DNA from 2 places in the Geodermatophilus sp. SYSU D00766 genome. Region 2 is predicted to be linked to the other one. Evidence: predicted binding sites of a transcription regulator. Region 2 holds the regulator's gene; the other holds the start of a gene.
The links. Region 2 encodes LexA, which represses DNA repair genes until DNA is damaged. Its sites were predicted from a motif close to TCGAACANNTGTTCGA; they were not measured.

Region 1: ACI8AD_RS11730 (DUF222 domain-containing protein) is a predicted target of LexA. The motif match lies at 2,170-2,185, and genes of this name have one in related genera.

What each region holds. Positions count from the first base shown of each region.
Region 1 covers NZ_JBJGYI010000012.1:71,454-86,995, forward strand. The annotation lists gene ACI8AD_RS11710 (VOC family protein) at 1-253, opposite strand, end outside; gene ACI8AD_RS11715 (helix-turn-helix domain-containing protein) at 264-698, opposite strand; gene ACI8AD_RS11720 (alpha/beta fold hydrolase) at 727-1,650, opposite strand; gene ACI8AD_RS11725 (hypothetical protein) at 1,702-1,983, opposite strand; gene ACI8AD_RS11730 (DUF222 domain-containing protein) at 2,254-3,933, shown strand; gene ACI8AD_RS11735 (copper resistance CopC family protein) at 4,158-4,775, shown strand; gene uvrA (excinuclease ABC subunit UvrA) at 4,862-7,759, opposite strand; gene ACI8AD_RS11745 (amidase) at 7,899-9,335, opposite strand; gene ACI8AD_RS11750 (MBL fold metallo-hydrolase) at 9,384-10,040, shown strand; gene ACI8AD_RS11755 (SDR family NAD(P)-dependent oxidoreductase) at 10,167-10,928, opposite strand; gene ACI8AD_RS11760 (acetamidase/formamidase family protein) at 10,942-11,943, opposite strand; gene ACI8AD_RS11765 (alpha-hydroxy acid oxidase) at 11,990-13,204, opposite strand; gene ACI8AD_RS11770 (TerD family protein) at 13,260-14,090, opposite strand; gene ACI8AD_RS11775 (S9 family peptidase) at 14,171-15,542, opposite strand, start outside.
Region 2 covers NZ_JBJGYI010000019.1:51,342-66,883, forward strand. The annotation lists gene hflX (GTPase HflX) at 1-1,135, shown strand, start outside; gene ACI8AD_RS14865 (phosphatase PAP2 family protein) at 1,250-1,993, shown strand; gene ACI8AD_RS14870 (hypothetical protein) at 2,019-3,035, shown strand; gene lexA (transcriptional repressor LexA) at 3,145-3,933, opposite strand; gene ACI8AD_RS14880 (LysM peptidoglycan-binding domain-containing protein) at 4,223-4,864, shown strand; gene ACI8AD_RS14885 (hypothetical protein) at 4,998-5,708, shown strand; gene nrdR (transcriptional regulator NrdR) at 6,279-6,827, shown strand; gene ACI8AD_RS14895 (vitamin B12-dependent ribonucleotide reductase) at 6,962-9,820, shown strand; gene ACI8AD_RS14900 (hypothetical protein) at 10,017-10,229, opposite strand; gene ACI8AD_RS14905 (hypothetical protein) at 10,355-10,831, opposite strand; gene ACI8AD_RS14910 (cation:proton antiporter) at 10,978-12,321, opposite strand; gene ACI8AD_RS14915 (alpha/beta hydrolase) at 12,572-13,546, shown strand; gene ACI8AD_RS14920 (NAD(P)-binding oxidoreductase) at 13,575-14,228, shown strand; gene ACI8AD_RS14925 (SDR family NAD(P)-dependent oxidoreductase) at 14,225-14,917, shown strand; gene ACI8AD_RS14930 (LysR family transcriptional regulator) at 14,952-15,542, opposite strand, start outside.

The DNA of each region.
Region 1 (15,542 bases), on a different contig from region 2:
GGTGCCCGCCGCCGGCGCCCTTGGTGACGAGGTCGCGCACCGTGTCGGCGATCTCCGCGCTCACCGACGGCGGGGCGGGCCGCTCGAGCAGCACGGCGTGCCCGGGGTCGTTCGGGAGGGCGACGGTGAGGAAGCGCATCGGCCCGAACTGCTGGTCGGTCTGGACCTCGAAGCCCAGCTTGCCGACGTAGAAGTCCAGCGCCTGGTCCTGGTCCAGCACGTAGAGGGAGGTGATCGAGATCGAGGTCAACATGCAGGTGACGCTAGGGGCCGCCGTCGTCGGCGGGCTTCTCCGGAACTGCTGTCTTCTCGCTCGGCCGCAGCCAGCGCATCCCGAAGCACGAGGGCACCGGCGCCAGCGGCCCGCGCCGCCGGTACGCGCTCGGCGGCTCGCCGACGATCTCGGCGAACACCCGGCTGAACGTGCCCAGGCTGGAGAAGCCGACCGCCAGGCAGACGTCGGTGACCGAGCGGTCGGTGCTGCGCAGCAGGAACATCGCCCGCTCCACCCGCCGTCGCCGCAGGTAGCTGTTGGGGGTCTCCCCGAAGGTGGCCCGGAAGGTGCGGCTGAAGTGCGCCGGCGAGACGTGCGCGACCCGGGCCAGCGCGGCGACGTCGAGCGGCTCGCCGTAGCTGCGGTCCATGGCGTCCCGGGCGCGCAGCATCCGCCGGTTGGAGTCCTCGCCGGCCCGGCTCACGGTGTCGTCCTCCTGGAGCCCGGCGCCGTCAGGGCAGGTGGTCCTCGAGCCAGGAGAGCAGGTCGGCGGTCACCTCGTCGCGGTTGGTCTCGTTGAAGACCTCGTGCCGCGCGTCGGGGTAGACGTGCTGCTCGACCGGCAGGCCGCGCTCGCGCAGCAGCCCGGCCAGCGCGGTGACCTGGGAGGCGTCCTCCCCGCCGACCGGGTCCCGCTGCCCCGACAGGACCAGCACGGGCAGCCCGGCGGGCAGGCCGGTCACGGCCTCGGGGCTCGCCACCCGGGCGGCGAGGGCGAGCATCGCGGCGCCGTAGCCGTGGGTGGGAGGGAAGTCGTCGCCGCAGAGCGGGTCGGCGAGGTAGGCGTCGACCTCGGCCGGGTCGCGGCTGAGCCAGTCGTGCTGGGTGCGGGCCGGCTCGAAGGCCGCGTTGAACCCGCTGAGGACGTCCAGCGGCTGCTCCCCCATGCCGGCCGCGACCGCAGCCGCCAGCTGCTCGGCCGCGGCGGCGAAGTGGGGGGCGACGCCGATGGGGCCGGAGAGCACCAGCCCGTCGAGGTCGGTGCCGTCGCGCTCGGCCGAGGCCAGCGCCACGACCGAGCCCAGGGAGTGGCCGATCAGGAACCGCGGGACGTCGGGGTGGTCGGCGGCCAGCCGCTCGCCGAGGTCGCGGACGTCGTCGAGGACGGCGTCGCTGGTGGCCGCGTGCCCGGCCCTCGGGTCACCGAAGCGGCCGGGCCCGGTGGACCGCGCGGTGAGCCCGTGCCCGCGCTGGTCGAGCGCGGCGACGGCGAACCCCCGGGCGGTGAGCGCCGATGCCAGCCGGCCGTAGCGGCCGGCGTGCTCGGAGAGCCCGTGCACCACCTGGACGGTCGCGCGGACCTCGCCGTCGGGCGTCCAGCGGCGCTCGGCCAGCTGGGCGCCGTCGGCGGCGGGGACGAAGGTGGGTTCGGTCACGGGCGGGCCTCCTCGGACGTCGTCGTCGGGGGTCAGCCTGCCCCACCCAGGTCAGCCGGTGGCGCGGGACCGGCTCAGCGCGGGCAGGTGCACCGTTGCGGCGGCCCGCTGGGTGAACCGCACGACGCGGGCACCGAGCACGAGCGCCGCGACCAGCCCCACCCCGCCGGCCAGGACGGCGACGGCCCCGGGGACGGCGTCGCCCGTGACCGCGAGCGCGGCGACGGCGACCAGCGCGAGGAGGACGAGGGTGGAGCGCACGCCGCCGGACCTGTGTTCGGGCTTGCCGCAGTGGGACAGGTCGGGATCGCAGTCGGGCGTGAGCGCGCTCATCGGCGTCTCCTCCATCGCAGGACCCCGCCACGCCCGATCGACGGCGTGACGTCGGTCACAGCGACGATACGGGCGGCGCTTGTTCCGCTCAAGGGGTGATCACCGGGCGGCTCAGACTCCTGGACGACGTCCTTGGCGAGCCTCTGAGCAGCGGTTTCTCCCCATGCGGCTTGATCGCCAACCTGCTCGAACGTGTGATCGAACATGTAACGGTGGTCCTGCAGCCGGTGCTCGACGGCCCTCCCGTGGGGTGGGCGTCGGGGCCGCTGGGTGCGGTGCAGGCCGCCGACCGGGGAGATCTCCCGGCAGACGGCGTTGCGGGCGCGGACGATCGCGGCCTTCGCCGCTACCTGTCCCGCCTGCGCCGACCGCCAGCCCGGGGAGCCCGGCGCGATGGCGGCCGAGCGGTGGGCGGCGCGGGCCGAGGTGCTGCGGCCGGTGAGTGAGTGGGCCACCGCCGAGCTGGCGATCGCGTTGAACGTGACCGCGCAGCGGGCGGAGGAGCTGGTCCGCTCCCTCACCCTGGTGCACCGGCTGCCTGGCGCCCTGGCCGCGCTGCAGGCGGGGCGGCTGCATCCCGGGCACCTGTGGTGCCTGCTCGAGCACGTCGCGCCGATCGCCGACCACGCGCTGCGCGCCCGCCTCGAGACCGAGCTGCTGGCCTGGCTGGCCGGCCGGTCGGTGACCACCCCGGCGCAGCTGGGCGACAAGGTGCGCCGGGTGGTGCTCGCCCACCGCGCCCGCGACGCCGCCCGCGACCTGGCCCGCGCGCTCCGCCGGCGCGGCGTGGCCGCCCGCCCGGACCGGGTGGCCGGCATGTCGGTGGTGTCGGCGCTGCTGAGCACGCCGGAGGCGTGCGCGCTGCTGGCGGCGCTGGGCGCGCACGCCGACGCGCTGCCCGCCGATCCGGCCGATGGCCGCAGCCGCGGGCAGAAGATGGCCGACTGCCTGCTGGACCTGGTGCTGCGCCCCGGTGAGACCGGGCTGCCGCCGGTGCAGGTCGCGCTGACGGTGGTCGCCCCGGTCGGGGCGCTGCTGGGCGGGGATGCCCCGTGCGAGATCGACGGCCAGGTGGTGCCCGCCGAGGTGGTGCGTGCCCTGCTCGCCGCCCTGACCGGTCACGCGGCCGCCACCGACACCGAGCCCACCGACACCGAGCCGGCCGCCACGGCGGGCACATCCGCGATTGTGTCCGCGGCGGAGGACTTCGCGCGCTGGTCGCAGGAGCTGGAACACCGCGTCCTGGCCGGGGAGTTCGACGCCGAGCCGGCCCCCTGCTATCTCGACGAGGACGGGCCACCGCCCGAAATCTCGCTCGATGCGCCACCCCCACCGCACCCCGGCCCGGCCGTGCCCGACGGGTGGTGGGTGCGCGCCGACCGCGCCGTCGACGACGCCGGCACCGCCCTGCTCACCCTCGAACGCGCCCTCGGCCACGCCCGCCGGACGGTGGCCACCGCCGAACGCGCCGACACCGCCGACGAGACCGCCTGGGCCACCAGCCCCGCCGGGCGAGTCAGCGCCGCACCCGACGCGCTGAGCGCGCTGGCCGCCGCCGCCGATCAGGCCCGCGCCGACCTGGCCGACCTGCTCGCCCGCACCGCCGGCGGCGGGCTGGCCGACCGGCCCCGCCTCGCCCTCACCGATGCGGTCACCGGCGCCCTGCTCGCCCTCACCGACCTGCCCGGACTACAGCAGGCCGCCCGCGCCGGCGCCGGAGTGAGCCCCCCGGGCGAGAGCCCCGGCTACCGACCCACCGCGGCCCTGGACCGGTTCGTGCGCGCCCGCGACCGGCGCTGCCGCTTCCCCGGCTGCCGCCGCCCCGTCCCCCGCCACGGCGAACTCGACCACCACACCCCCTGGCCCGCCGGCCCCACCACCGCAGCCAACCTGGCCGGCTACTGCACCGGCCACCACCGCTCGACGGCCCCGTCCAGGGTCCCGCCCTGAGCTTGCGAAGGGCGGGGAGGACGGGGTCCTTCCTCAGGCACCCGGCTGGACCCACCACCTGGCCCCCGACGGCACCCTCACCGTCACCACCCCGTCAGGCCTCACCGCCACCACCGAACCACCGCCTTACTGAGCGAGGCGCCGGACCCGAGGACGGACCAACGGGAACCGCACGGCGCTCGGCGACGACCATGCACGTGAACACCCGTACTCCTGGAGGTCCCGTGTCGCCGGCCGTCGCTCGCTCACCCGCGGTACCAGCCCGCTTCCTGGCGACGGTGGTGCTCGTCCTCGGCCTCCTGCTGGCCGCGCCCGGCACCGCGTCGGCGCACACCGGCCTGCGGACCACCGAGCCGGCGGCCGACACGAGCGTCACCGCCGCCCCGCAGGCGGTGACGCTCACCTTCAGCGCCTCCGTGCTGGGCGGTGAGGTCACGGTGACCGGGCCCGACGGCGCGCCCGTGGGGTCCGGGCCCGTGGCGCACGACGGCGCCGTCCTCACCGCACCGGTCGCGCTGACGGCAGCGGGCCGGCACACCGTCACCTGGTCAGCGGTCGCCGACGACGGTCACGCCCTCGACGGCACGTTCGCGTTCGACTTCGCCCCGGCCACACCGATCCCGACCACCGCCGCACCGACCACCGCCGCACCGACCACCAGCACGCCGACCAGCACCACGCCGGCACCGACGCCCGACGAGGCAGCCCCGACCACCGACACCGGGACCGACACGGCGTCCGCGTCGTCCGGCGGCGGAGGCCTCCCCGGCTGGGTGCTCCCCGTCGCCGCGGTGGCCCTGCTCGCCGGAGGCGCGGTCGCCGTCCTCCGCCGTCGCGGCTGAGTCCGCCGCACCGCACCCGGGTCCGCCGACGACGACGGCGCCGGCCCCGGGGACGTCCCGGGACCGGCGCCGTCGTGCGGGAGGCGTCAGCTCGCGCGCTTGCGGGTGGCCCGCTTCTTCGGGCCTGCCGCGGCGGCCTCGACCGCCGCGGGGTCGAGCATCGGCACCAGGTAGCGGCCGGTGTGCGACTCGGGCACCGACGCCACGAACTCCGGCGGCCCCTCGGCCACCACCGTGCCGCCCCGGAACCCGCCCTCGGGACCCATGTCGATCAGCCAGTCGGCGCTCTTGATCACGTCGAGGTTGTGCTCGATGACGATCACCGAGTTGCCCTTGTCGACCAGGCCCTGCAGCACCAGCAGCAGCTTGCGGATGTCCTCGAAGTGCAGGCCGGTGGTCGGCTCGTCGAGGACGTACACGCTGCGGCCGTTGGACCGCTTCTGCAGCTCGCTGGCCAGCTTCACCCGCTGCGCCTCGCCGCCGGACAGCGTCGTGGCCGGCTGGCCCAGCCGCACGTAGCCCAGCCCGACGTCGGTGAGGGTGCGCAGGTACCGGGAGATCGACGGGATCGCGGCGAAGAAGTCCGCGGCCTCCTCGATCGGCATGTCGAGGACCTCGGCGACCGTCTTGCCCTTGTAGTGCACCTCGAGGGTCTCCCGGTTGAACCGGGCGCCCTTGCACACCTCGCACGGGACGTAGACGTCCGGCAGAAAGTTCATCTCGATCTTGATCGTGCCGTCGCCGGAGCACGCCTCGCAGCGCCCGCCCTTGACGTTGAACGAGAAGCGCCCCGGCTGGTAGCCGCGGATCTTCGCCTCCGACGTCTGCGCGAACAGCTTGCGGACCTGGTCCCAGACGCCGGTGTAGGTGGCCGGGTTGGACCGCGGCGTGCGGCCGATCGGCGACTGGTCGACGTGCACGACCTTGTCCAGGTGCTCCAGGCCGGTGACCGTGCGGTGCCGCCCGGGCACCATCCGCGCCCGGTTGAGCTGGTTGGCCAGCACCGTGTAGAGGATGTCGTTGACCAGGCTCGACTTGCCCGACCCGGACACCCCGGTGACGCCGACCAGCAGGCCGAGCGGGAACGTGACGTCGACGCCCTTGAGGTTGTGCTCGCGGGCGCCCTTCACGACGAGCTCGCGGCCGGGCTGCGGCTGCCGCCGCACCTTCGGCACGGTGATCTCCCGCCGCCCGGACAGGTACTGCCCGGTCATCGAGCGCTCGCTGGCCAGCAGCTCCTCGACGGTGCCGCTGACGATCACCTCGCCGCCGTGCTCACCGGCGCCCGGGCCGATGTCGACCACCCAGTCCGCGGTCTTGATGGTGTCCTCGTCGTGCTCGACGACGATGAGCGTGTTGCCCATGTCGCGCAGCCGCACCAGCGTCTCGATCAGCCGGGTGTTGTCGCGCTGGTGCAGCCCGATCGAGGGCTCGTCGAGGACGTACAGGACGCCCACCAGCCCCGAGCCGATCTGGGTGGCCAGCCGGATCCGCTGCGCCTCGCCACCGGCCAGCGTCGCGGCCGGCCGGTCGAGGGACAGGTAGTCCAGGCCGACGTCGACGAGGAACGACAGCCGCGCCTGGATCTCCTTGAGCACGCGGTCGGCGATCGCCCGCTCGCGCTCGCCCAGCTCCAGGGCGCGCAGCCAGTCGGCGGCCTCGCCGATCGACAGGCCGGTGACCTCGGCGATCGAGCGGCCGCTGAGCTTGACGGCGAGGATCTCCGGCTTGAGCCGGGTCCCGTGGCAGACGGGACAGGGCACGTCGCGCATGTAGCCCTCGTACTTGTCCCGCATGTAGTCGCTGTCGGTGTCCTCGTGCCGCCGCTCGAGGAAGGGCAGCACGCCCTCGAACGCGGCGTAGTAGCTGCGCTCGCGGCCGTAGCGGTTCTTGTACCGGACGTGCACCTGGTCCGGCGAGCCGTGCAGCACCGCCTTCTGCACCTTGGCCGGCAGCTTCTCCCACGGGGTGTCCATGGAGAAACCTAGCTGGTCGGCGAGCCCGGACAGCAGCCGCTGGAAGTACTCGTTGCTCATCGACCCGGCCCACGGGGCGACCGCGCCCTCGGCGAGGCTCTTCTCCGGGTCGGGGATGACGAGGTCGGGGTCCACCTCCTTGCGGGTGCCGATGCCGGTGCACTCGGGGCAGGCGCCGAACGGCGAGTTGAAGGAGAAGCTGCGCGGCTCGAGCGCCTCGAACGACAGGCCGTCGTCGACACAGGCCAGGTGCTCGGAGAAGGTGCGCTCCCGCTCCGGGTCGCCCTCGGGCAGGTCGACGAAGTCGAGGACCACCAGGCCGCCGGCCAGGCCGAGCGCCGTCTCGACCGAGTCGGTGAGGCGGCGCTTGGCGCTCTCCTTCACCGTCAGCCGGTCGACGATGACCTCGATCGTGTGCTTCTCCTGCTTCTTCAGCTTCGGCGGCTCGGTGAGCGGGTGCACCACGCCGTCGACCCGGACCCGGGAGAAGCCCTGGGTCTGCAGCGAGCTGAACAGGTCGACGTACTCGCCCTTGCGGGCGCGCACGACCGGCGCGAGCACCTGGAAGCGGGTGCCCTCCTCCATCGCCAGCACCTGGTCGACGATCTGCTGCGGCGTCTGGCGCGAGATCGGCTTGCCGCAGTTGGGGCAGTGCGGCTGGCCGGCGCGGGCGTAGAGCAGCCGCAGGTAGTCGTAGACCTCGGTGATCGTGCCGACGGTCGAGCGCGGGTTGCGGTTGGTCGACTTCTGGTCGATCGACACCGCCGGGGACAGCCCCTCGATGAAGTCGACGTCGGGCTTGTCCATCTGGCCGAGGAACTGGCGGGCGTAGGCCGACAGCGACTCGACGTAGCGCCGCTGGCCCTCGGCGAAGATGGTGTCGAAGGCCAGGCTCGACTTGCCCGACCCGGACAGCCCGGTGAAGACGATCAGGGCGTCGCGGGGCAGGTCGAGGTGGACGTCCTTGAGGTTGTGCTCACGGGCGCCGCGGACGACGAGACGGTCCAATGTGATCCCTGTCGGTCAGCCGGGCCGGCCGGTCTCGCCGGGCCGCGGTCAGGATGTCGAGATGTCGATACGGGCAACGCCGTCACTGCCCGGGCGCAATCCGTGACGACGGCGACGTTGCCGTCTGCTGCGGGTGTGCTCAGACGGGAGCCGGCGACGGCGCTCCGGCACGGGCTCCGGCTCCGCCGCCGGCGGGGTCGAAGACCGGCGCGTGCCGCCGCCAGGGCTGCCGGCGCTCCAGCTCTCCGGCCAGCCAGAGTAGTCGCGTCTCGCTGCCCGGGGGGCCGACCAGCTGGACGGCCACCGGCACCCCCTCGGGCCGGGTGCCGACCGGCACGACCGCGGCGGGGAACCCGGCCAGGTTCCACGGCGAGGCCCACGGGCCCCAGCGGGCGCCGGCCGTGACGTTGGCCCACACGCCGCGCTCGTGCCAGGGCCGCGCCGGCAGCGGCGGGCCGTTGGTGATGGGGCTGAGCAGCACGTCGAGGTCGTGCTCGGCGAAGAACGCCGCCGTCCGCGCCCGGAACCGCTCGGCGGTGGCCGGCCGGACCAGGCCGGCGCGGCGGGCCAGTCGGCCGAGGCGGGCGTGGCCGCGGCTGCGCGGCTGCAGCGCCGCGGGGTCGAGTCCGAGGGCGGCGGCGTCGTCGTGCGCACCGGCGAACCACCGGGCGAGGCCGCCGACCGCCGCGTCGAGCGGCACCACCGGGTCGCGCTCGTCCACGACGTGACCGGCGCCGCGCAGCAGCCGCGCCGTCCGCTCCACCGCGGCGCGGGCCGGGCCGTCGGGACGGGCGCCGGGGACCGGCGACCGGCGGGCGACGGCGATCCGCAGCGGCCGGCCCGGGTCGGGCGGGGCGGCCGGCGGCTGCCCGGCGAGGACGGCGGTGCCGAGCGCGAGGTCGGCGACGGTGGTGGCCAGCACGCCGTTCTCGACCATGCCGCTCCAGTCGAGCGGCAGGGTGGGCACCAGCCCGCGGCCGGGCTTGAGCGTGACCAGCCCGCAGGCGGCGGCCGGCAGCCGCAGCGAGCCCATGCCGTCGTTGCCCAGGGCCAGCGGCACCACGCCGGCGGCGACCGCGGCGGCGCTGCCCCCGGAGCTCCCGGCCGGTGACAGCGCGGTGTCCCAGGGGTTGCGGGTGACCGTGCCCGGCCCGTCGGTGGCGGCGTAGAGGCACAGCTCCGGCACCCGGGTGATGCCGACGACGACGGCCCCCGCGGCGCGCAGCCGGGCGACGACCTCGTGGTCGCCCGGCGCGTGGACCCCGGGGTGGTCGGCGCAGCCGTCGGTCGCCGTCTCGCCGGCGACGGCCAGGTTGTCCTTCACCGCCACCGGGACGCCGGCCAGCGGGAGGGACGCGCGGTCGGGCCGGGCGTCGACCGCCGCCGCCTCGGCCAGGGCCGCCTGCTCGCGGACCACCCGGAACGCGCCGATCCGCGGCTCGACGTCGGCGAGGTGGGCCAGGTGCGCGCGGACCACCTCGACGGCGGGGGCCTCGCCGGAGCGGACCCGCGCGGCGATCTCGGTGGCGGGCAGACCGACGACCCGGCCGCCGCCGGGACCTCCGCTAGCGTCCATGGACGCGACCGTAACCGCGCTCGCCGACAGTTCTCGAACGGAGGCCCGATGACCTACACCGGCGACGTCGAGGTGGGTGGCCCGGCCGACGTGCGGGAGGTGCCCGGCCTCGTGATCAGCAAGGTCGCGGTCAGCGAGATGGCCAACAACGCCTACCTGCTGCGCTGCACCGCCACCGGCCAGGCGCTGCTCGTCGACGCCGCGGCCGAGCCGGAGACGCTGCGCGCGCTGATCGGCGACGCCGACCTGCGCACCGTCGTCACCACGCACGGGCACTGGGACCACCACCGCGCGCTGCCCGACGTCGTCGCGGCCACCGGTGCGCGCACGGTGGCGCACGCCGCCGACGCCGGCGACCTGCCGGTGCCGGTCGACCGGACGGTGGCCCACGGCGACACCGTCGAGGTCGGCGAGCAGGTGCTCGAGGTGGTGCACCTGCGCGGGCACACGCCCGGCAGCATCACGCTGGTCTGGCGCGGCCCGGGCGACGCCGGCACGCACGCGTTCAGCGGCGACAGCCTCTTCCCCGGCGGAGTCGGCAAGACCTGGTCGCCGGAGGACTTCACCAGCCTCCTCGACGACGTCGAGGAGCGGCTGTTCGGCGCCCTGCCCGACGGGACCTGGGTCTACCCGGGCCACGGCAAGGACACGACGCTGGGCGCCGAGCGTCCGTCACTGCCGGAGTGGCGCGCCCGGGGCTGGTGACCGCTACCGCGTCCGCACCCGGCACTCCCGGCGCTGCCGAGACGCACCGACGCCCGGACGGTGTGCGCTCAGGTGCAGGTCCCGGGCTGGGCACTGCACATCGGCGCACACCGTCGGCCGACGAGGTCAGAGCTGGATGCCGCGGGTCAACCCCCCGTCGACGACCAGGTGGGTGCCGGTGGTGCGGCTGGACACCGGGCTGGAGAGGAAGACCACCGCCCGGGCCGACTCCTCGGGTGTGCCCATGTGCCCGGTCGGGTTCAACCCCACGGCGAGGGAGAAGAGGTCCGGGTTCCCCTGCTCGATCTGCTGCCAGACCCCGCCCTCGAAGTAGGTGTTGCCGGGCGAGACCACGTTGGCCCGCACGCCGCGACCGGCCAGCTGGAAGGCGAGCCCGGAGACGTAGCCGATGATCGCCGTCTTCATGGTCCCGTACGGGCCGGCGGCGAAGTCGGCCTCGCGCCCGGAGACGCTGGAGACGGCGACGATCGACCCGTGCGGGCTGGCCTCCAGGTGCGGCAGCGCCGCCTGCGCCAGGCGGACGGTGTGCATGAGGTCGACCTCGAAAGACGTGTACCAGTTCTCCTCCGTGTCGGGGATGGCCAGGGCGCTGACGTTGGCGACGACGGCGTCCAGCCCGCCGAGCCGGCCCGCCGCGGCCTCGACCCAGCCGGTCAGCGCCGGCCCGTCCCGGACGTCGAGCCGCACGCCGGTCGCCCGGCCGCCGCGCTCGGCGACCGCCTTCTCCGTCGCCTCGATCTCCGCGGCGTCGCGGGCGCAGAACTCCACGACGGCGCCCTCGTCGACGAAGGCCTCGACGATGGCGCGGCCGATGCCGCGGGTGCCGCCGGTGACGAGCACGCGCGAGCCGGTCAGCTGCAGGTCCAAGGGGTCCTCCCGGTCAGAGCAGGGACGCCGCACGGCGGCGGAGGTCGTCGTGCAGCCCGTCGTACGCGGCCGCCCGGGGCAGCAGCGACTTGCGGGCCTTCACCACGGTGCTGTAGTTCGCGTCGACCACGTTCGCGATCGGCACCTCGGTGATCTGGGACAGCAGCTGGTAGGCGTCCATCGGGTGCAGCCCGTACAGCTCGCCGAACCACCGCACCAGCTCGACCTGGCCGATCCGCCACGCGTCCTCCAGCGGCCGGCTCGACCCGACGGTCATCCAGTGCGTGTCGTCCTCGAGGCGCGGCCACAGGGGTGCCCCGCCCTTCACCAGCTCCACGACCAGCGTGGTGGTCATCGCGCCCTCGACGGCCGTGCCGCACGCCTCGCCCTCGCCCTGGCGGTAGTGGCCGTCGCCGATCGAGAACAGCGCCCCCTCGACGTTGACGCCGAGGAAGCAGGTGGTGCCCGGCCGCATCTGCGGGGAGTCCATGTTGCCGCCGAAGCGCTCGGGTACCAGCGAGCTGCGCACCTCACCGCCGGGCGGGGCGACCCCCACCGTGCCCAGCATCGGCGCCACCGGCAGCGCCACCTGCAGCTCGCTGTGCCGGGCCGCGAAGGTGACCGTGTTCGCCGCCCGGTCGAGCTCGTAGATCCAGGTCGTGTCCGGCAGCGGCTCCTGCAGGGTCGCCGTCCGGTCGGTGCTGGTCAGCCCGCCGAAGAACGGGATCGCCGCCGACGCGCCCCAGTCGCGCGCCGGCTCCATCGCGACGAAGTGCAGCGCCAGGGTGTCCCCCGGCTCGGCGCCCTCGACGTGGAAGGGGCCGGTCTGGGGGTTCACGAACCGCAGGTCGACCTTCTCCGCGGACAGGTCGGTCGGCTTCTGCAGCGCGCCGCAGAACGCGTCGTCGGACCAGACCCGCAGCGCCGTGCCGGGCCTGATCCGCATCAGGGGAGCGACGCCGCCGAAGGTGAACGCGTACTGCTCGAACCCGGGAACGACCTCGACGACGTCCATCGCCGCACCCTAGGAAGTCGCAGGTGGGCGGAGCAACCGGCGGCGGTCAGTCGCGCAGCCGCACCCGGTCCGGCGTCAGCTCGGCGACCGAGGTCACGCCGAGCAGCCGCAGCGTGCGGGTGACGTCCCCGGCCAGGATGTCCGCGGCCCGCTGCACCCCGCGCTCGCCGCCGGCCATGAGCCCGTACAGGTAGGCCCGGCCCACCAGGCAGCCGCGGGCCCCGAGGGCGACGGCGGCCACCACGTCGGCGCCGTCGAGGATGCCGCCGTCGAGGTACACCTCGGCGCGGTCGCCGACCGCGGCCACCACCGCGGGCAGCTCCTCCAGCGGGGTGGGGGCGCGGTCTAGCTGGCGGCCGCCGTGGTTGGAGACGACGACCGCGTCGGCCCCGGCGTCCACGACCACCCGCGCGTCCTCCGCCGTCTGCACGCCCTTCACCACCAGCGCCCCGGACCACGTCTCCCGCAGCGCGCGGACGTCGTCCGGCGTCGCGGCGGGCTCGAAGACGCGGTCGGCGAGCTCGGCGACCGTGCCGCCCCAGGACCGCAGCGAGGCGAACTCGAGCGGCTCGGTGGTGAGCAGGTCGATCCACCAGCGGGGGTGGACGGCGGCGTCGGCGACGGTCCGCAGGGTCAGCGCGGGCGGGATGGTCAGGCCGTTGCGCACGTCGCGCAGCCGCGGCCCGGCCACCGGGGTGTCGACGGTCAGGACCAGCGCCTCGTACCCGGCCGCGGCGGCCCGCTCGACCAGCGCGGCGCTGGCCGCGCGGTCCCGCCACAGGTAGAGCTGGAACCAGCGGCGCACGGCGGGCGCGGCGGCCGCCAGCTCCTCGATCGTCGTGGTCCCCATGGTCGACAGGGCGTGCGGGATGCCGACCCGCTCGGCCACCCGGCCCACCGCCGTCTCGCCCTCGGTGTGCATGAGCCGGGTGAAGCCGGTCGGCGCGAACGCCAGCGGCAGCGCCGACGGCCGGCCGAGCAGCACCGTCGAGGGGTCGACGACGGAGACGTCGCGCAGCACGCTGGGCCGGAACTCGACCCGCCGGAACGCCTCGCGGGCGCGCCGCAGGGCGATCTCCGCCCCGGCGGCGCCGTCGGTGTAGTCGAAGACCGCGCGCGGTGCCCGCCGGCGGGCGAGCTCGCGCAGGTCGCCGATGCTCGCCGCGCGGGCGAGCCGGCGGTCGGTGGCGTCGCCGGGCGGGCGGCGCGGCCGGACCAGCTCGCCCACCTCCGACCAGCGGGGCAGCCTGCGCTCCACCACGGGGGATCCCCTTCCGTCGTCGTGCAGGTGCCCCGCCGGCCCGGCGGTCAGCGGCTCACTTGCGGCCCGGGGTCCAGTCCATGCCCCAGCCGTAGGTGCGGTCGAGCACGTCCTGGCCGCCGTGCACGTAGCGCACCTCGCGGTTGACGACGAGCTGCCCGCCCTGGTTCTGGATCATCGCGATGGCGCAGATGCGGGCCCGCGGGTCGTGCTCGTCCAGGCGCACCTCGATCTGCGGCCCGGACGCCGGGTACATCGTGACGACGGCGTCGGCCTGACCCCAGTTCGGCACGCCCTCGTAGATCAGCGCGAACACGAGGATCCGCCGGATCAGCTGCGTGTGCTGCAGATCGATGAGCAGGTTCTCCCCGCCGGCGGCCGACCCCGAGCGGTCGTCCCCGTCCAGCCACGCGATCGACCGGCCGCCGCCGAGGTTGTGCTGCCCGCGGAAGGCGTTGCCGAGTGCCTGGATGACGCCCTTGGAGCCGTCGGCGTACTCGTACAGGCACCCGAGGTCGAGGTCGATGGCGCCGCCGCCGGCCGCCCCGGCCAGCCGCTTGAGGAACCCCCCACCGCCACCGCCGCCGCCAGGCCTGGAGTTCCAGTTGAGGTTGACCCTCAGGATCCCGGTGGTGCCGGCCGTCTTGGTGAGCGAGACCGACGGCGCCGACTTGGTCAGCGACACCTTGCTCATGTTCACGCCGCCCGGCGGGGCCGGCGGCGGCTGCTGCCCGTACTGCTGCTGCCCGTACTGCTGCTGTCCGTGCGGTGGCTGGGCCGGGGGTGCCCCGTACGGCTGCCCCGGCGGCGGCTGCTCGGCCGGCGGCTGCTGGGCCGGCGGCTGCTGGGGCGGCGGGGACTTCGGGCGCTTCGTGTAGTCGACCAAGGGGAGCCCTCCCGCAGGTCCCCGGTGCGCGGGGCCCTGCTCGCTGAGCGGCGGGTACGTCCCCTGACCCTAGGGGGCGGTCACGCCCGGCGGTCCAGGCCGACCTGCTGCGGCCCGTCGACCGCCTCGTCGTCCTCGGGATCGCCGACACCCGGCGGCGCGACGGGCAGCCAGCGGTCCCACCAGTCGAGCAGGTGCTCGAACCGGGCCGGGCGGTGCCCGGAGCCGTTCCCGGGGACGAGCAGCAGCGCGCTGGGCACCCGGCGCCGCTGCAGCGCGGCGAACAGCCGCCGGCCCTCCCCCGCCGGGCAGCGCTCGTCCTGCACCCCCAGCGTCGGCGTGACCACGGCGGCGGCGTCGAGGAGGACGTCGTCGGGGTCCGCGCCGGGCGGTGCGTCCGTCCAGTCCACGACGGCGGCGGCGAACCGGTCGGTGCGGGTCAGCAGCGCCGCGGCGGCCGGCCCGCCGGTGAGCCCGACCCGGCCGGCGTCGAGGGCCGGGTCGGCGAGGGCGGTGTCGAGCAGGGCGAGCACGTCGCCGTCGCAGCGCAGCACCGCGTAGCCGGCCGAGGCGAGCACCTGCACGTCGTCGGCGAGCGACCACCCGGGCGCCCGCCCGCCGGGCACGGCCACCAGCACCGGGTGGGGACCCGGCCCCGGCGGCACGGTCACCCACAGCCGCGCCTCGGTGCCGTCCGGGGCGACGACGGCGCGCTGCCCGGTGCGGTGCAGCCGGCCCGTGGCACCCAGCGCGGAGCCGAAGCCGGTCAGCAGCCGGCGCCGGCCGGGCGTGATCGCCACCAGCTCCCCCGCGGAGCGGTCGTGGGCGACGGTCGCCACGACCACCCCGGCCGCGGAGGCGCAGCCACGCACGGTGAACGGGCCGTCGACCAGCGCGGCGGGCGGGCCGCCGTCGAGCGGCACCCGCACGAGCTCCACCGCGCCCCGCCGCGCGACGCCGGCGAGCACCGCCCCGCCGTCGCGGGCGAGCGCCGGCGGGCCGTCGTGGACGACGCCGTCGAGCAGCGGCTCGAGCTCGCCGCCGGACACCCGCACCCGGCACAGCGCCGGGGACGACGCGGCGATGTCGAGGCCGTCGGGGCCCAGGTCGGGACGCGCGGTGACGCAGAGGGTGCTGCCGGAGGCGTCGAACACCGGCTGCCGGCACTCGCCGCTGCTGCGGGTGACCCGCCGCGGGCGGCCGCCGGTGAGCGGGACGAGGTAGACGTCGCGGACGCGGTCGCGGTCGGCGCCGGGGTGCCGGGCGGAGACGAAGGCCAGGGTGGCGCCGTCGGGTGACCAGGAGACGTCGGCGTCGGCGGCGGTGCCGTCGGTGAGCTGCCGGGACGCGGGCGGCGCGGCGTCGTCGAGCGGGTCCTCGGGCAGGTCGAGGACGACCACGCAGGTGCGCGGGGCGCCGTCGCGGGTGCCCAGCCGGGTGACCAGGCGCGGC
Region 2 (15,542 bases):
GGACAAGCCCGACGCCGGCACCTACGTGGGCTCGGGCAAGGCGTCCGAGATCCGCGACATCGTCGCCTCCACCGGCGCCGACACCGTGATCTGCGACGGCGAGCTGACCCCCGGCCAGCTCAACGCGCTGGAGAAGATCCTCAAGGTCAAGGTGGTCGACCGGACCGCACTGATCCTCGACATCTTCGCCCAGCACGCGACCAGCCGGGAGGGCAAGGCCCAGGTCGAGCTCGCGCAGATGCAGTACATGCTGCCGCGGCTGCGCGGGTGGGGTGAGTCGTTGTCCCGGCAGGCCGGTGGCCGCGTCGCCGGCGGCGGCGGCATCGGCACCCGCGGTCCCGGTGAGACGAAGATCGAGACCGACCGCCGCCGCATCCGGTCGCGGGTGAGCCGGCTGCGCCGCGAGATCGCCGGCATGGCGACGGCGCGGGCCACCCAGCGCTCGGCGCGCGACCGCAACGCCGTCCCGAGCGTGGCGATCGCCGGCTACACCAACGCCGGCAAGTCCAGCCTGCTCAACCGGCTGACCGGCGCGGGCGTGCTGGTGGAGAACGCGCTGTTCGCCACCCTGGACCCCACGGTGCGCCGCGCCCAGTCGCCCGACGGCCGCGAGTACACGCTCACCGACACCGTCGGGTTCGTGCGGCACCTGCCGCACCAGCTGGTCGACGCGTTCCGCTCGACCCTGGAGGAGGTGGCCGGCGCCGACCTGCTGCTGCACGTCGTCGACGGCTCCGACCCCGACCCGCTCGGCCAGATCGACGCGGTGCACGTGGTGCTGCGCGAGATCGACGCCGCGGCGGTGCCCGAGCTGATCGTCGTCAACAAGGTCGACGCGATGACCGAGGAGGACGTGCTGACCCTGCGCCGGGCGCTGCCCGGTGCGGTGTGGGTCTCGGCGCGGACGGGCGAGGGCATCGAGCAGCTGCGCGAGGTCGTCGCCGCCCGCCTGCCGCACCCCGACGTCGAGGTCGAGGTGCTGGTGCCCTACGACCGCGGCGACCTGGTGGCCCGCGTCCACCGCGACGGCGAGGTCCTCAGCGAGCAGCACGAGGCGGAGGGCACCCGGCTCACCGCGCGCGTCGACGGCGGCCTGGCCGCCGCGCTCGAGCGGTTCGCCGCACCGGTCGGCTGACCGGCGCTCCTCCGTCCCCCGCCCGGGGGACCGGCTCCCCGCCGGTCACCCGGGCGGCTCGCCGTCTCCCTGCGGCGAGGTCACGGGCGGGTCACGGCCCGGTACCGTGACCGCGTGACCAGCGGCGTGGTACGACGCGGGAGGGGAGCACCGGCCGACGGCGACCCGTCGGCTCCCGTCCGCACCGTCGTGACCGCCGGGCGCCCGTCCTGGTGGCTGCTGCTCGTGGCGTTCGTCGTCACCACGGCGGTCACCGTCGACCTGCTCAACCGCGGCGTGCTCGAACGGCTCGACCTGGAGGTCTCCGAGGTCGTCAGCGCGTGGGACCTGCGGGACTCCCCGGGCTACTGGCCGGTCTGGGCGGTCACCCAGATCGGCGGGCGCGGCACCATCCTCATCGTCCTGGCCGGGCTGGTCGGCTGGCTGTGCATCCGCCGGCGGACCCTGCTGCCGCTGCTGCGGGTGCTCACCGCGCTCGCGCTGCTGACCGTCGTGGTCTACGCGTTCAAGTACGGCACCGGCCGCACCGCGCCGGCCTACCCCGGGTCCTTCTTCCACCGCGACGGGGCCAGTTACCCCTCCGGGCACGTGGCCAACGCCGTGCTCATGTGGGGCGTGGCCTACTGGCTGGCGGTCGAGTACCGACTGGCCCCGGGCGTGCAGCGGACGCTGTGGTGGCTCAGCGTCGTGGGCCCGGTGCTGACCGGGATCGCCATGGTGTCCCTGGACTTCCACTGGGTCACCGACGCGGCGGTCGGCGCCTCGGTGGGGGTGCTGCTGCTGGGCGTGGTTCACGCACTCGACGCAGTCGTTCTGTCACGCTGGGGCAGTGCCCGAGCCGGCCGTCCCCCCGCGTAGCGCCGGGGCACACCCCGGGTGGGCCGTGGCCGCACTCGCCGGTCTGGCCCTCGCGCTCGGCCCCGCATTCCCCGCTGCCGCCGAGGAACCGGGCGCGCCGTCGCTGCGCTGCCAGGTGACCGACCCCCGGCTCGCGGAGCTCTCCGGCCTCGTCGACGTCGGGGACCGCCTGCTGGCCATCGCCGACGGCGGCGAGCAGGTGGCCGTCTCCGTGCTCGACGGGACCTGCCGCGTCGTGGACGAGACCGTCGCGCCGCTGGACCCCTACGACCCCGAGGACCTCGGCGTCGGTCCCGACGGCACCGTGTGGCTGGCCGACACCGGCGACAACAACGCCACCCGGGAGACCGTCGCCCTCATCGCCCTGCGCCCCGACGGCGGCACGGCGCTCTTCCGGCTCACCTACCCCGACGGCCCGCACGACGCCGAGGCGCTCCTGGTGGCCCCCGACGGCACGCCGTACCTGGTGACCAAGGAGGTGCTCGGTGCCAGCCGCGTCTACCGCCCCGCGGCGCCGCTCGTCGACGGCGGCACGGTGGCGCTGGTCGACGTCGGCAGCGTGGCGTTCACGCTGACCGGGACACCGGGCGGCCCGGTGGGGCGGGCCGGTCAGCTCCTGGTGACCGGCGGCGCGGTGGCCCGCGACGGCAGCCGGATCGCGCTGCGCACCTACACCGACGCCTACGTCTGGCCGCTGACCGGCTCGGACGTGCCGGCCGCCCTGGCGGGCGAACCGGTGCGCATCGCGCTGCCCGAGGCGCCGCAGGGGGAGGCGGTGTCGTTCACCGCCGACGGCGCGGCGCTCCTCGTGGCGGGCGAGGGGCTGCCGGGCGACGTCACGCTCGTGCCGATCCCCGCCGGGACGGCGGCCCCGGCGCCGTCCTCGGCGGCCGACCCGTCGCTGGCGGCCGTCCTCGACGACGGCGGCACCGGCGTGTCCCCGGTCGCCGCGGGGCTGGTCGCCGCCGGGGTGGCCACGGTGCTGGTGTGGGTCGCCGGCCGGGTACGCCGGGGCCGCGCCGCGGGACCGCCGGCCGGCTGAGGCTGCCCGCCGTGCCGCGGGACCGCCGGCCGGTCGAGGTCGCGGAGCCCGGCCGCCGCCGACCCGGGGCGGGTCCGCGGGGCCGGGAGCGCGTCCCGGGCGGTGCGGGTCAGACGCGGCGCAGGACGGTGACCACCCGGCCGAGGATGGTCGCCTCGTCGCCCGGGATGGGCTCGTAGGCCGGGTTGTGCGGCAGCAGCCACACGTGCCCGTCGCGGCGCTTGTAGGTCTTGACGGTGGCCTCGCCGTCGAGCATCGCGGCCACGATCTCGCCGTTCTCGGCGGTGGGCTGCTGGCGCACGACCACCCAGTCGCCGTCGCAGATGGCCGCGTCGACCATCGAGTCACCGGCCACCCGGAGCATGAACAGGGTGCCGTCGCCGACCAGCTCGCGGGGGAGCGGGAAGACGTCCTCGACCGCCTGCTCGGCGAGGACCGGGCCACCGGCGGCGATCCGGCCGACCAGCGGCACGTACGTGGGGGCGGTGGTGTCGCCGGCCGCGGCGGCCGGCGGTGCGGCCTCCGCCGCGGTGTCGCCGGGCAGCCGCACGTCGAGCGCGCGGGGGCGGTTGGGGTCGCGCCGCAACCAGCCCTTCTTCTGCAGCACGGAGAGCTGGTGGGCGACCGACGACGCCGAGGACAGGCCCACGGCCTCGCCGATCTCGCGCACCGAGGGCGGGTAGCCGCGGCGCTCGATCGAGTCGCGGATGACCTCGAGCACCCGGCGCTGGCGCTGCGTGAGCCCGTCGCCGGCCTCACCCCGGTCGGGGAAGGTGCGCACCGCGCCGGTCCGGGTGCCGGTCCCCTCGGCGGCGGTGTCGGTGCCCCGCCGGCCGCCACCCCGCCGGGTGGTGGTGCTCCCGCGCGTGCCCTGGCCGGTCCCGCTGGTGCCCGCCACGTCTCCTCCTCGCCGGCCGTGTCCCCACGGCCCTCGTGTCCCGCCCCGTCCCCGGCTCCGGGACCTCCGGTCGGTGACCGACGGGTGCCGGTGCGGCCGGGATCGACCGCCGGGTGCCGGGCGGACGGCTGCTGATCGGACCGTAGCGCCTCGGGACCGGGACTTCAAACGTGTGTTCGAAACCGGTGGGCGGTGTCGGTTGGCTCCTGTCGGTGCCGTGCGGTAGACATCGCACACACGTTCGATCGAACGCCTGTTCGATGCAATGGGGTCGACGAGGAGAGTGGTCATGGGCAGCGTGCGCCAGGCAGTGCTGGAGTTCGACGCGACGGTCCGGGTGCCCTGGCGGCCGCTGCTCGCCGACGGTGCCGGGGGCGGCCCCGCTCCCACCCGTCGGCCGGTGCGCCCCGACACCTCCGGGCGCCCCGTTGGCCAGGCGCCCCCGGCACCTCCGGCCCCGCTCCCCGGCGCCGGCCCGCGCGTGGCCGGTCACCTGCGGCCGGTGCCCGACCTCCCGGCCGAGCCGGCCGCCCGCGCCACCGGCCCCGCCGCGGGGGCGCGCCACACGCGCCGCGACCCGGCCCGGCCCGGAGGGCGGCCGGTGTCCGCGCAGCCGGTCCGGCGCGCGGCCGGCCCGTCGCCGGCGCCCCTCCGGCTGACCCGCCGCGGGCGGCGCCTGGTCGTCGCCCTGGTCCTGGCCGCGGGCATCGGGGGCGCGCTCCTGGGCCGGGAGGTCCTCGCTCCCCAGCAGGGCCTGCAGCTCGCCGGGGAGAGCAGCGTCGTCGTCGAGCCGGGCGACACGGTGTGGTCCATCGCCGACGAGGTCGCCGGCGACGGTCAGGACGTGCGCGCCGTGGTGCACGCGATCGAGGCGCTCAACGACCTCGAGGGTTCCGCGGTGGTCGCCGGGCAGGTCCTCCGGCTCCCCTGACCCGGCGGAGGGGACACGGGACGGCCACCGAGGGCCGCCCGGAGAAGTGACGAGAGCGTCCTCGACGGTTCGTCAACCATCGGTCCCCGGTCGCTCACGCACCGATCTCGGATCAACACATACGGTGAGGGGCGTGTCAGCAGCCGTGAACAGCAGGGCGGCGGTGTCCTTCGGGTCGCCGCAGGACGTCGAGGTGCTCGTGGACGGCGCCTGGGTGCCGGGTGCGATGCTCGGCTGGCGGCACGACGACAGCGGCGCCTGCGAGGTCTGGGTGCGGCTGCGGGCGGAGGTTCCCGGGGTCGTCGAGGGCGCCGGGACCTGGGTGGAGCTGACCGCGGTCCGGCTGCCCGAGCGCCGCCTGACGCTCGCGCCGGCAGCCGACGCCGCACCCGCGGCCGCGCCCGCCCCGGCGGACGCGCCCGCCACCGCTGCGATGCCAGCCCTCGCGGCGGTGCCCGGTGTCGCGGCGGTGCCCGCGGTCGCGGCGGTGCCCGCCACGGCTGCGGTCGTCTCCGTCGGGGGTCCGGTTCTGCGCCCCCGCCGGTTCCGGCGGCACGGCGCCGACGCGACCGCCGAGCAGCCCGCCGTCGGTGCGGGCGGGGCCGGCCGGCACCGCGCACCCGCCGGCGCCGGGTCGGGCCGCCACCGCGCGGTCACGACCGAGATGCCCGCCGTCGTCGCCGGCCCAGGGGGCGAGGCGGCCCCCGGGTCGGCTGTCGTCCCCGGCCCGGGACTGGCGGTCGTGCCGGCGGGGGAGCCCGACCTGCTCACCCGGCCCATCCGGCTCGGCGACCTCGTGCCGAACGCCCGGGGTGGTCGTCCGGCGGTCCGCCCGCCGGTCTGAGCTCCGCCGGTCCGGGCGCTCCGCGCCTGCCCGGCACCAGCCCTCACCCAGCACCGCCTCCACCGAGCCCGCGCCCGGCCGGCAGCTGCCCCGGGCACCGTCCACCGGGTCGCCGGTCCTGCTCCCGTGGGCCGCTCCGGCGGGATCCGGCGACCTCCGCAGCCGGTCCGTACACCCGTGTCCGGTCCCGTGCGCGCCGACACGCGGGCGGTCGCGGCGTGTCGTGTGGCCGGTGGGAGACCTGCTCGCGCGTGGTCACCAGGAGGTCACGAGCAGGTCTCGGCGGAAGAGACACGCCCGGTGTCGACTTGCAGATGTAGTGGAGCCGGGCCTACGGTCCCCCTACATCTAGTAGTTCCCCGATTGAGGTCCTCCACAGGTCCGTCCTCAGGTTCTCCCCGGGGCGTCCACCGGATGTCCCCAGAGAGGTCCACAGCAGGGGTCCACACCAGAGGTCCACAGCAGGGGTCGGCGGACCGGGTGCCCGGAGCACCCGGCGGCCCGTCGACACGCCCCACCCGGCACCGGGTCACCGGTACCGAACCCGTCCGCGGAGGGAGGTGAACCGCAGTGCGGTGCCCGTTCTGCCACAACCCCGACAGCCGGGTGATCGACTCGCGCGAGGCCGACGAGGGAGCCACCACCCGGCGCCGCCGCTCGTGCCCCGCCTGTGGCCGCCGCTTCACCACCGTGGAGGAGGCCGTCCTCGCCGTCGTCAAGCGCAGCGGGGTCAGCGAGCCGTTCAACCGCTCCAAGGTCGTCGCCGGCGTGCGCCGGGCCTGCCAGGGCCGGCCGGTCGACGAGGACCAGCTCCAGCAGCTCGCCCAGCAGGTGGAGGACGCCATCCGCGCCAGCGGGGTGGCCGAGGTGCCCAGCCACGAGGTCGGCCTGGCGATCCTGCGCCCGCTGCGCGAGCTCGACGAGGTCGCCTACCTGCGCTTCGCCAGCGTCTACCGGGCCTTCACCTCGGTGGAGGACTTCGAGAAGGAGATCACCGAGCTCCGGGCGCGGCACCACACCGGGGGCACGCCGCCGCTGCCGGGCATGCAGCTCGACCCGCCGCCGCGCCGTCGCGGCGGACGCGGCCCGGCGAGCGCCGCAGGCACGTCCGGCACCTGACCACCGGCCGGCAGCGTCGCCGGCCCGATCGGCACCACCCGCTCAGCACCACCCCAGAAACCGTCAGCACCAACCGCTAGGAACAGGGTGGCTCTCTTCCCCAGCCGCCCGGACCACTCACCGAGGGAGAGCTCGTGACCGAGATCGAGGACCGCCCGGCAGGCCGTACGCGTCGGGCCGTCAAGGCGCCGACCCGGGGGAAGGGCCTGAAGATCAAGCGGGTCTACACGACCGCCGGGGTGCACCCCTACGACGAGGTGGTCTGGGAGCGGCGCGACGTCGTCATGACCAACTGGCGTGACGGCTCGATCAACTTCGAGCAGCGCGGCGTCGAGTTCCCCGCCGAGTGGAGCATCAACGCCACCAACATCGTCACCACGAAGTACTTCCGCGGCGCCGTCGGCACCCCGCAGCGCGAGACCAGCCTGCGCCAGCTCATCGACCGGGTGGTGCTCACCTACGGCGCCGCCGGCCGCGAGCACGGCTACTTCGCCAGCGAGGGCGACGCCGAGGTCTTCGAGCACGAGCTGACCTGGATGCTGCTGCACCAGGTGTTCAGCTTCAACTCGCCGGTGTGGTTCAACGTCGGCACGCCGGCGCCGCAGCAGGTCAGCGCCTGCTTCATCCTCGCTGTCGACGACACGATGGACTCGATCCTCAACTGGTACCGGGAGGAGGGGCTGATCTTCAAGGGCGGCTCCGGCGCCGGCCTGAACCTCTCCCGCATCCGCTCGTCCAAGGAGCTGCTGTCCTCCGGCGGCACCGCCTCCGGCCCGGTCAGCTTCATGCGCGGCGCCGACGCCTCCGCCGGGACGATCAAGTCCGGGGGCGCCACCCGGCGCGCGGCCAAGATGGTCGTCCTCGACATCGACCACCCCGACATCGAGGAGTTCATCGAGACCAAGGCGCGCGAGGAGGACAAGATCCGTGCGCTGCGCGACGCCGGGTACGACATGGACCTCGGCGGCAAGGACATCACCAGCGTCCAGTACCAGAACGCCAACAACTCCGTCCGCGTCTCCGACGAGTTCATGCGCGCGGTCGAGGACGGCACGCCGTTCGGCCTGCGCGGCCGCCTCGACGGCTCGGTGATCGAGACCGTCGACGCCCAGGAGCTCTTCCGCAAGGTCACCCAGGCCGCGTGGGAGTGCGCCGACCCCGGCATCCAGTACGACGACACGATCAACGACTGGCACACCAACCCCGAGACCGGCCGCATCAACGCGTCCAACCCCTGCTCGGAGTACATGAGCCTGGACAACAGCTCGTGCAACCTGGCGTCGCTGAACCTCATGAAGTTCCTCAAGGACGACGGGACCTTCGACGCCCGGACCTTCGTCAAGGCCGTCGAGCTGGTCATCACGGCGATGGACATCTCCATCTGCTTCGCCGACTTCCCGACCGAGCCGATCGGGGAGACCACCCGCGCCTACCGGCAGCTGGGCATCGGCTACGCCAACCTCGGCGCGCTGCTGATGGCCACCGGCCACGCCTACGACTCGCGCGGCGGGCAGACCCTCGCCGCGGCGATCACCTCGCTGATGACCGGCACCGCCTACCGCCGCTCGGCCGAGCTGGCCGGCATCGTCGGCCCCTACGAGGGCTTCGCCCGCAACGCCGACGCGCACGCCCGCGTCATGCGCAAGCACGCCGCGGCCAACGACGCCATCCGCCCGGTCGGCGCCGACGACGCCGACGTGCTGCGGGCGGCCACCGCCCAGTGGCAGGAGTGCCTGGAGGTCGGCGCGGACAACGGCTGGCGCAACGCGCAGGCCTCGGTGCTCGCCCCCACCGGCACCATCGGCTTCATGATGGACTGCGACACGACCGGCATCGAGCCGGACTTCTCGCTGGTCAAGTACAAGAAGCTGGTCGGCGGCGGGTCCATGCAGATCGTCAACCAGACGGTCCCGCGGGCGCTCAAGAGCCTCGGCTACCAGGACGAGCAGGTCGAGGCGATCGTCGAGTACATCGCCGAGCACGGCCACGTCGTCGACGCCCCGAGCCTGCGCCCGGAGCACTACGAGGTCTTCGACTGCGCCATGGGCGAGCGGGCCATCTCCCCGATGGGCCACGTCCGCATGATGGCCGCGGTGCAGCCGTTCATCTCCGGCGCCATCAGCAAGACGGTCAACATGCCGGAGACGGCGACCGTCGAGGACGTCGAGAACATCTACTTCCAGGGCTGGAAGCTCGGCCTCAAGGCGCTGGCGATCTACCGCGACAACTGCAAGGTCGGCCAGCCGCTGTCCGACGCCAAGGCCAAGAAGTCCGAGACCCCGGTCGAGGCCGAGGCGGCTCCGGTCGCCACGACCTCGCACCCGGTGCGCCGCCGGCTGCCCAAGAAGCGGCAGAGCATGACGACGTCGTTCAGCGTCGCCGGCGCCGAGGGCTACATGACCGCCGGGATGTACGAGGACGGCAGTCTCGGCGAGGTGTTCCTCAAGCTCGGCAAGCAGGGCTCGACCCTGGCCGGTGTCATGGACGCCTTCTCGATCGGCATCTCGATCGCGCTGCAGCACGGTGTGCCGCTGGAGACCTACATCCAGAAGTTCACCAACATGCGCTTCGAGCCGGCCGGCATGACCGACGACCCGGACATCCGGATCGCCCAGTCGGTGATGGACTACATCTTCCGTCGCCTCGCGCTCGACCACCTGCCGGTCGACACCCGCGCCACCCTCGGCATCTTCACCGCCGAGGAGCGGGCGGCCCAGGTCGCCGGCTACGACACCTCCGCGTCGACGGCCACCGTCGTCGAGGAGGAGGTCGACGTCGAGGCGCTGCGCGGCTCGGTGCCGACCGAGGCGCCGGCCAAGCCGGAGCCGAAGGCCGAGGCGGCCAAGGAGGCCCACTCCTCGGCCGAGCTGTTCGAGATGGTCACCGGCAACGTCACCGACGCGCCGCTGTGCATGACCTGCGGCACGAAGATGCGCCCGGCCGGCAGCTGCTACGTCTGCGAGGGCTGCGGCTCCACCAGCGGCTGCAGCTGACCCGGCCGGCGGGGCCTCCCCGCCGCTGACCCGGTCGCCCACCGGCCCGGTCCCTCTCCGAGGGGCCGGGCCGGTGGCATCTCACGGGCGAGCGCGTCCAGCCGGTCGGCGGCCGTCCGCGCCGGCTGCCCGGGGTCCACGGCGCGTGGGTGCCCCGCCAGGCCAGGGATCCGGAGGCACCCCGAGGTGCCCACCCTCAGGCCGTGGCCACCACCGTCGGCGCGATGGCGGCCGTGAGGCTGAGCCGCAGGTCGAGCAACGCGTCGAGCGCGTCCTGGGCCGCCTGGCACAGGCCGAAGGCCCGGCCGCTCGGGGAGTTCTGGAAGTCGTCGCGGGCGGTGCCGAGTTCTCGGTAGGCGGCCACGATGCGACGGTCGACGTCGGGGACGGGGGGACGAGAGGGCGACACGTCGCCTCCTGCGGATCGGTGGCGCCGGGAGGAGGTGCCCGGTCGTCGTGGCCCGTCCTACCCACCCGGGAGCAGGCGCACGCGCGCGCCCACGACACGACCGACGCCGCACCGGTCGACGCGGGTCAGCCGATGCCGCACTCGTCGCTCAGGTAGGTGTCGACGTTGTCGCTCGCGGCCTCCAGCCCGCTGCCGGCGTCCTCCAGGGCCGCCACGGAGTCGGCGTCGCCGAGGTCGAGGTCGGCCACCGCGTCGGCCATCCGCTCCAGCCCGCTGCGCATGGTGTCCCAGTCGGCGGCGATGGCCTCCGGCGCGTTGATGCCCTGCATCTCCTCGGCGAGCTGCCGGAACACGTCGGGGATGGAGTCCCCGCCGCCGGACTCGTCCAGCGCCGTCTCGACCCGCTGGTCGAGGTCCTCGGCCTGGGTGCAGAAGTCGTCCCCGGCCGCCGAGTCCTCCGCGGCGGAGCTGCTCGCCGGGGTGTCGGCGGCGGACCCGCCGCCGCTCCCGGAACCCCCGTCGTCGCCGGAGCACGAGGCGAGCAGGACGACGCCGAGGGCCGTGAGCACCCCGGCTCGGACGGAACGCAGCTGCTGGCGCATGGGCCGACCCTCCCGCCCACCTGGACGCGTGGGCAGAGGCGAAGGGCCGTCGCCGACGACCGGCCCGGACGGGCCACCGGCCCGGTCCCTCGTCGAGGGGCCGGGCCGGTGCCGTGCGGGGACAGCGCCGGAGCGGCGCGGCGGGGTCAGCCGACCTCGACGGCCCGGCTGGCCGGCTGCCGGTCCGGGCGGCCCAGGAACCGGTCGACCAGGGGGCCGGTCATGCCGGTGGTGATCAGCGCCATGACCACCGCGCCGACCTGCATCTGGGGGCTGATGACCCCGGCGTTGAGCGCCACCAGGGCGGCGACGAGCACCATCAGGCCGCGGCAGTTCATCAGGATCCCCAGCGCGTTGCTCTCGCTCCAGGACAGCCCGCCGAGGCGGCCGCTGACCAGGGCACCGCCCCACTTGCCCACGATCGCCACGACCACGAACAGTGCGATGCCGGGCAGTGCGGCCCAGGTCAGCGTGGTGAAGTCGGTGCGCAGCCCGCTGTAGGCCAGGAAGATCGGCAGCAGGAACACGATCGCCACGTCGGAGAGCCGGGAGGTCAGCGCCGTGGTGAGGACGGCGTGGCGCGGCACGACCAGGCCGGCGACGAAGCCGCCGACGAGCGCGTGGATGCCGATCCGGTCGGCGGCGTACGCGGCCAGCACGACCGTGCCCATGACGACGGCGAACTGGGTGCCGCTCAGCGGGTCGCCCGCCTCGCCCCCACGGAACACCCGTGCCAGTGCCGGCCGGACGACCAGCCACATCGCCGCGAGGAAGGCCAGCGTCCCGGTCAGCCGCCACAGGTGCGACGACGACGGCTCCCCGGTGGCCACGCCCCGGGCGACACCCACCGTGAGGAACATGAGGATGGTGACCAGCGCCGCCGCTGCGATGCCGACGATCCCGAGCGGGGAGGTGGCCAGCCCCTTCTCCTGGAGGATGCGCGCGGCCACCGGGAAGGCGGTCACCGCCAGCATCGCGCCCACCATGAGGGTGAAGCCGATCCGCGACGGGTCGCCGGCACCGGTGAACCGGTCGGTGAAGAGGACCGGCGCGATGAGGAACCCCAGCGCGACCGGGATGGCCACGACCCCGACGGCGACGGTGACGATGCCGGCGGCCCGGCCACGCAGGCGGTCGGTGTCGAGCTCCAGGCCCACCAGGAACATGAACAGGACCAGGGCGATCGTGCCCAGGAGGCTCAGCCCGCTCTGCGCCTGGGCGGGGAACAGGCACGAGCTGATGCTCGGGGCCACGCCCTCGGGCAGGGACCGGTCGCACGCCAGGAAGGCGGGGGCGTCGTCCCAGACGAACGTCGTGGCGCCGAGCAGGGAGGGGCCGAGCAGGACGCCCGCGACGATCTCGCCGACGACGCGGGGCTGACCGATCCGCAGGGCGAGCGTGCCGACGACACGGGCGGCGATCAGGATGATCGCGATGTCCAGCAGGACGAAGGCGATCACCTGGTCCCCGGGCAGGGAGGGTGCGGGCATGGGGGGTCTCCGACGAGGTGGGGGGCGCAGCGGCGGCACATGGTGGCGCAGACCCCCGGGTCCCGTCACCGGTTCTGCGCGCGGCACTTGCCGGTGCACGGGGCGCGACCGCGGGACGCCGGGCGGCCGACCGGCATAGCGGGAGCCGATCGGGTTCGGTATTGGCCTGCCGCGCCGGCCGCGCGCCACCGTGGACGGTGTCCTCGGTGGTCCGCCACCGCACCGTCCTCCCCCCGCCGTGGAGAGTGGCATGACCAGTGCACCGCCGATGCCCGTGCGCGAGGACCTCGCGCCGGCCCGAGCACGTGACGAGCTGCGCCGGCGCGCGGACGGCGTGACGGCCGAGGCCGTCGTCTTCCCCGCCCACGGCGTCCCGCTCGCCGGGGTGCTGTACCGGCCGGAGGACGCGGGCGGGCCCCTGCCCGGCGTGGTGGTCACCGGCACCTGGACCAGCGTCCGGGAGCAGATGGCCGACCGGTACGCCGCGCGGCTGGCCGCCCGGGGCCACACCACCCTCGCCTTCGACCACACCGGCTACGGGGCCAGCGGGGGAGCGCTGCGCGACTACGAGTCGCCGGCGCTCAAGGCCCGCGACATCGGCGACGCGGTCGGCTACCTGGCCGGCCGGACCGACGTCGTCGACCCGCAGCGGATCGGTGCGCTCGGCGTCTGCGCGTCGGCCGGGTACACGGTGAGCAACGCCGTCGCCGACCCGCGGGTGCGGGCGCTGGCGCTGGTCGCGCCCTGGCTGCACGACGCGCGGATCGTCGCGGACACCTACGGCGGCGCGGACGGCGTGGCGATGCGGATGGCCGCCGCGGCCCGCGCGCGCAGCCGTTCGGAGGCGACCGGGGAGGTGACCTACGTGCCGGCGGTGGGCGCCGGGGACCCGCTGACCGCCATGCCCTTCGACGTCGACTTCTACCAGAACCCCCGGCGCGGGGCGGTGCCCGCGTGGCCCAACCGCTTCGCCGTCATGGCCTGGCCCGGGTGGCTCACCTACGACCCGATCGCCCTGGCGCCGCAGGTGCACCAGCCGGTGCTGCTGGTGCACAGCGAGGACGCCGCGATCCCCCAGGGGGCGCACCGCTTCGCCGTCTCGGTCGGCGGGACGATCGACCAGTACTGGGGCGAGGGCAGCCAGTTCCACTTCTACGACGGCAGCGCGCACGTCGACCGCGCGGTGTCCCTCGCCGGCGCCCACTTCGCCGAGCACCTCGCGTGACCGCGCCGACCGCCGGGACCCGGCCGTCGTGAGCACCTCGCTCGTCGTCGGCGGTTCCGGCCGCACCGGCCGGCGGGTGGTCGAGCGGCTGCTCGCCGCCCGCCGGCCGGTCGCGGTCCTCAGCCGCCGGCCCCGGCCGGCCGCCGGTGTCCGGACGATCGTCGGGGACCTCGGGGACCCCGCCACCTGGCCGACGGCGCTCGCGGACGTCGACGGGGTCGTGGTGTGCGTCGAGCCGCCCTACGACGCGGCCGGGGCCGAGACGGTGATGAGCCGCGGGATCGCCGCCCTCGCCGTCGCCGCGGCCGAGCGGGACCTGCGGGTGGTGCTGGTGAGCCAGATCTACGTCACCCGGCCGCAGGCCCACCCGGCCATGGCGCACGTGACGGAGGCCCGCGCCCGTGGCGAGCAGGCGCTGCGGGCCAGCGGCGCCGACCACGCCGTCGTCCGGCCCGGGTGGCTGACCGACGAGCCGGCCACCGGCGTCCGGCTCGAGCAGGGCGACACCGGCGACGGGACCACCAGCCGCGACACCGTCGCGGACGCCTGCGTGCACCTGCTGCTGCGTCCCGGGGGTGCGCCGGTCACCTTCGAGGTCTTCGACGACCCGGCCGCCGGCCCGGCGGACTGGACGGCGGCGCTGGCGGCCCTGACCCCCGACCCGGTCGCGGGGCCGCGGTGAGGACCAGCGGCGTCGCGGTCGTCACCGGGGCCAACCGCGGGATCGGCCGGGAGGTGGCCGCCCGGCTCGCCGCCCGCGGGGTGACCACCGTCCTCGGGGCCCGCGACGAGGCCCGCGGGCACGAGGCCGCCCGGGGGATGACCGGCCCGGTCGTCGTCCGGCAGCTCGACGTCGCCGACCCCGGCAGCGTCGCGGCGCTGGCCTCCTGGCTGGCGGCCGAGCACGGCGGCGTCGACGTGCTCGTCAACAACGCCGCCGTCCACTACGACACCTGGCAGAGCGCGGCCGACGCCGACCTGCGCGTCGTCGAGGAGGCGCTGGCGGTCAACGTGGTGGGCGCCTGGCGGATGGCGGTGGCGCTGGCCCCGCTGCTGCGGCCCGGCGGTCGCCTGGTCAACGTCTCCAGCGGCGCGGGGTCCTTCGGCGAGACGGGGAGCGCCGGGGGAGCGCCGGCCTACTCGGTGTCCAAGGCCGCGCTGGACATGCTCACCGTCAAGCTCGCCGCGGACCTGCGCCGCCGCCGGGTGCTGGTCAACGCCGTCTGCCCGGGGTGGGTGGCCACCGACATGGGCGGCGCGGGCGGGCGCCCGGTGGCCGACGGCGCGGCCAGCGTCCTGTTCGCCGTCGACGTCCCCGACGACGGGCCCAGCGGCGGCTTCTTCCGCGACGGGCGGCGCATCCCGTGGTGACCGCGGGCCGGCGTCCCGGCCGGCACCGGGCCGCTCAGCCGGCCGCGGCGGTGGGCGTGCCGGACTCCCCGGCGGACGGCGCCGCCGAGGGGTGCACCTGCCGGGCGGCCTCGACGCAGGCGAGCACGAAGTCGTGCACCGCCGGGCGGGGGTCGCCGGACCGCCAGGCGATCGCCAGCTCACCCGGCGGCAGCCCCCGGACGGGACGGACGACGTACTCCGGACGGCGGTAGATCTCCGCGTTGCCGGCGCTGATCAGCGCGACCCCGAGACCCCGGCCGAGGGCCTCCACCGCCTCCTCGGGCCCGTGCACCACGGCGCCGATGCGCACCGGGTGCCCGTGGCGCGCGTCGACGGCGAGCCAGTAGTCGCGCAGGCTGCCGTTCGACTCGGGCAGGGCGAGGAACGGCTCGTCGTACAGGTCGGCCATCGTCAGCTCGGCCCGCGCCGTGAGGGGGTGGTTGACGGGGAGGGCCAGGTGCCGCTGCTCGCTGATCAGCACCCGGTGGCGCAGCCCGCTGTCCTCCGGCAGCGGCAGCCAGCAGAACGCGAGGTCGGTGGCGCCCGAGGTCAGGCCGGCGGTGCGGTCGTCGAACGACGTCTGCTGGAACTCGACGGAGAAGCC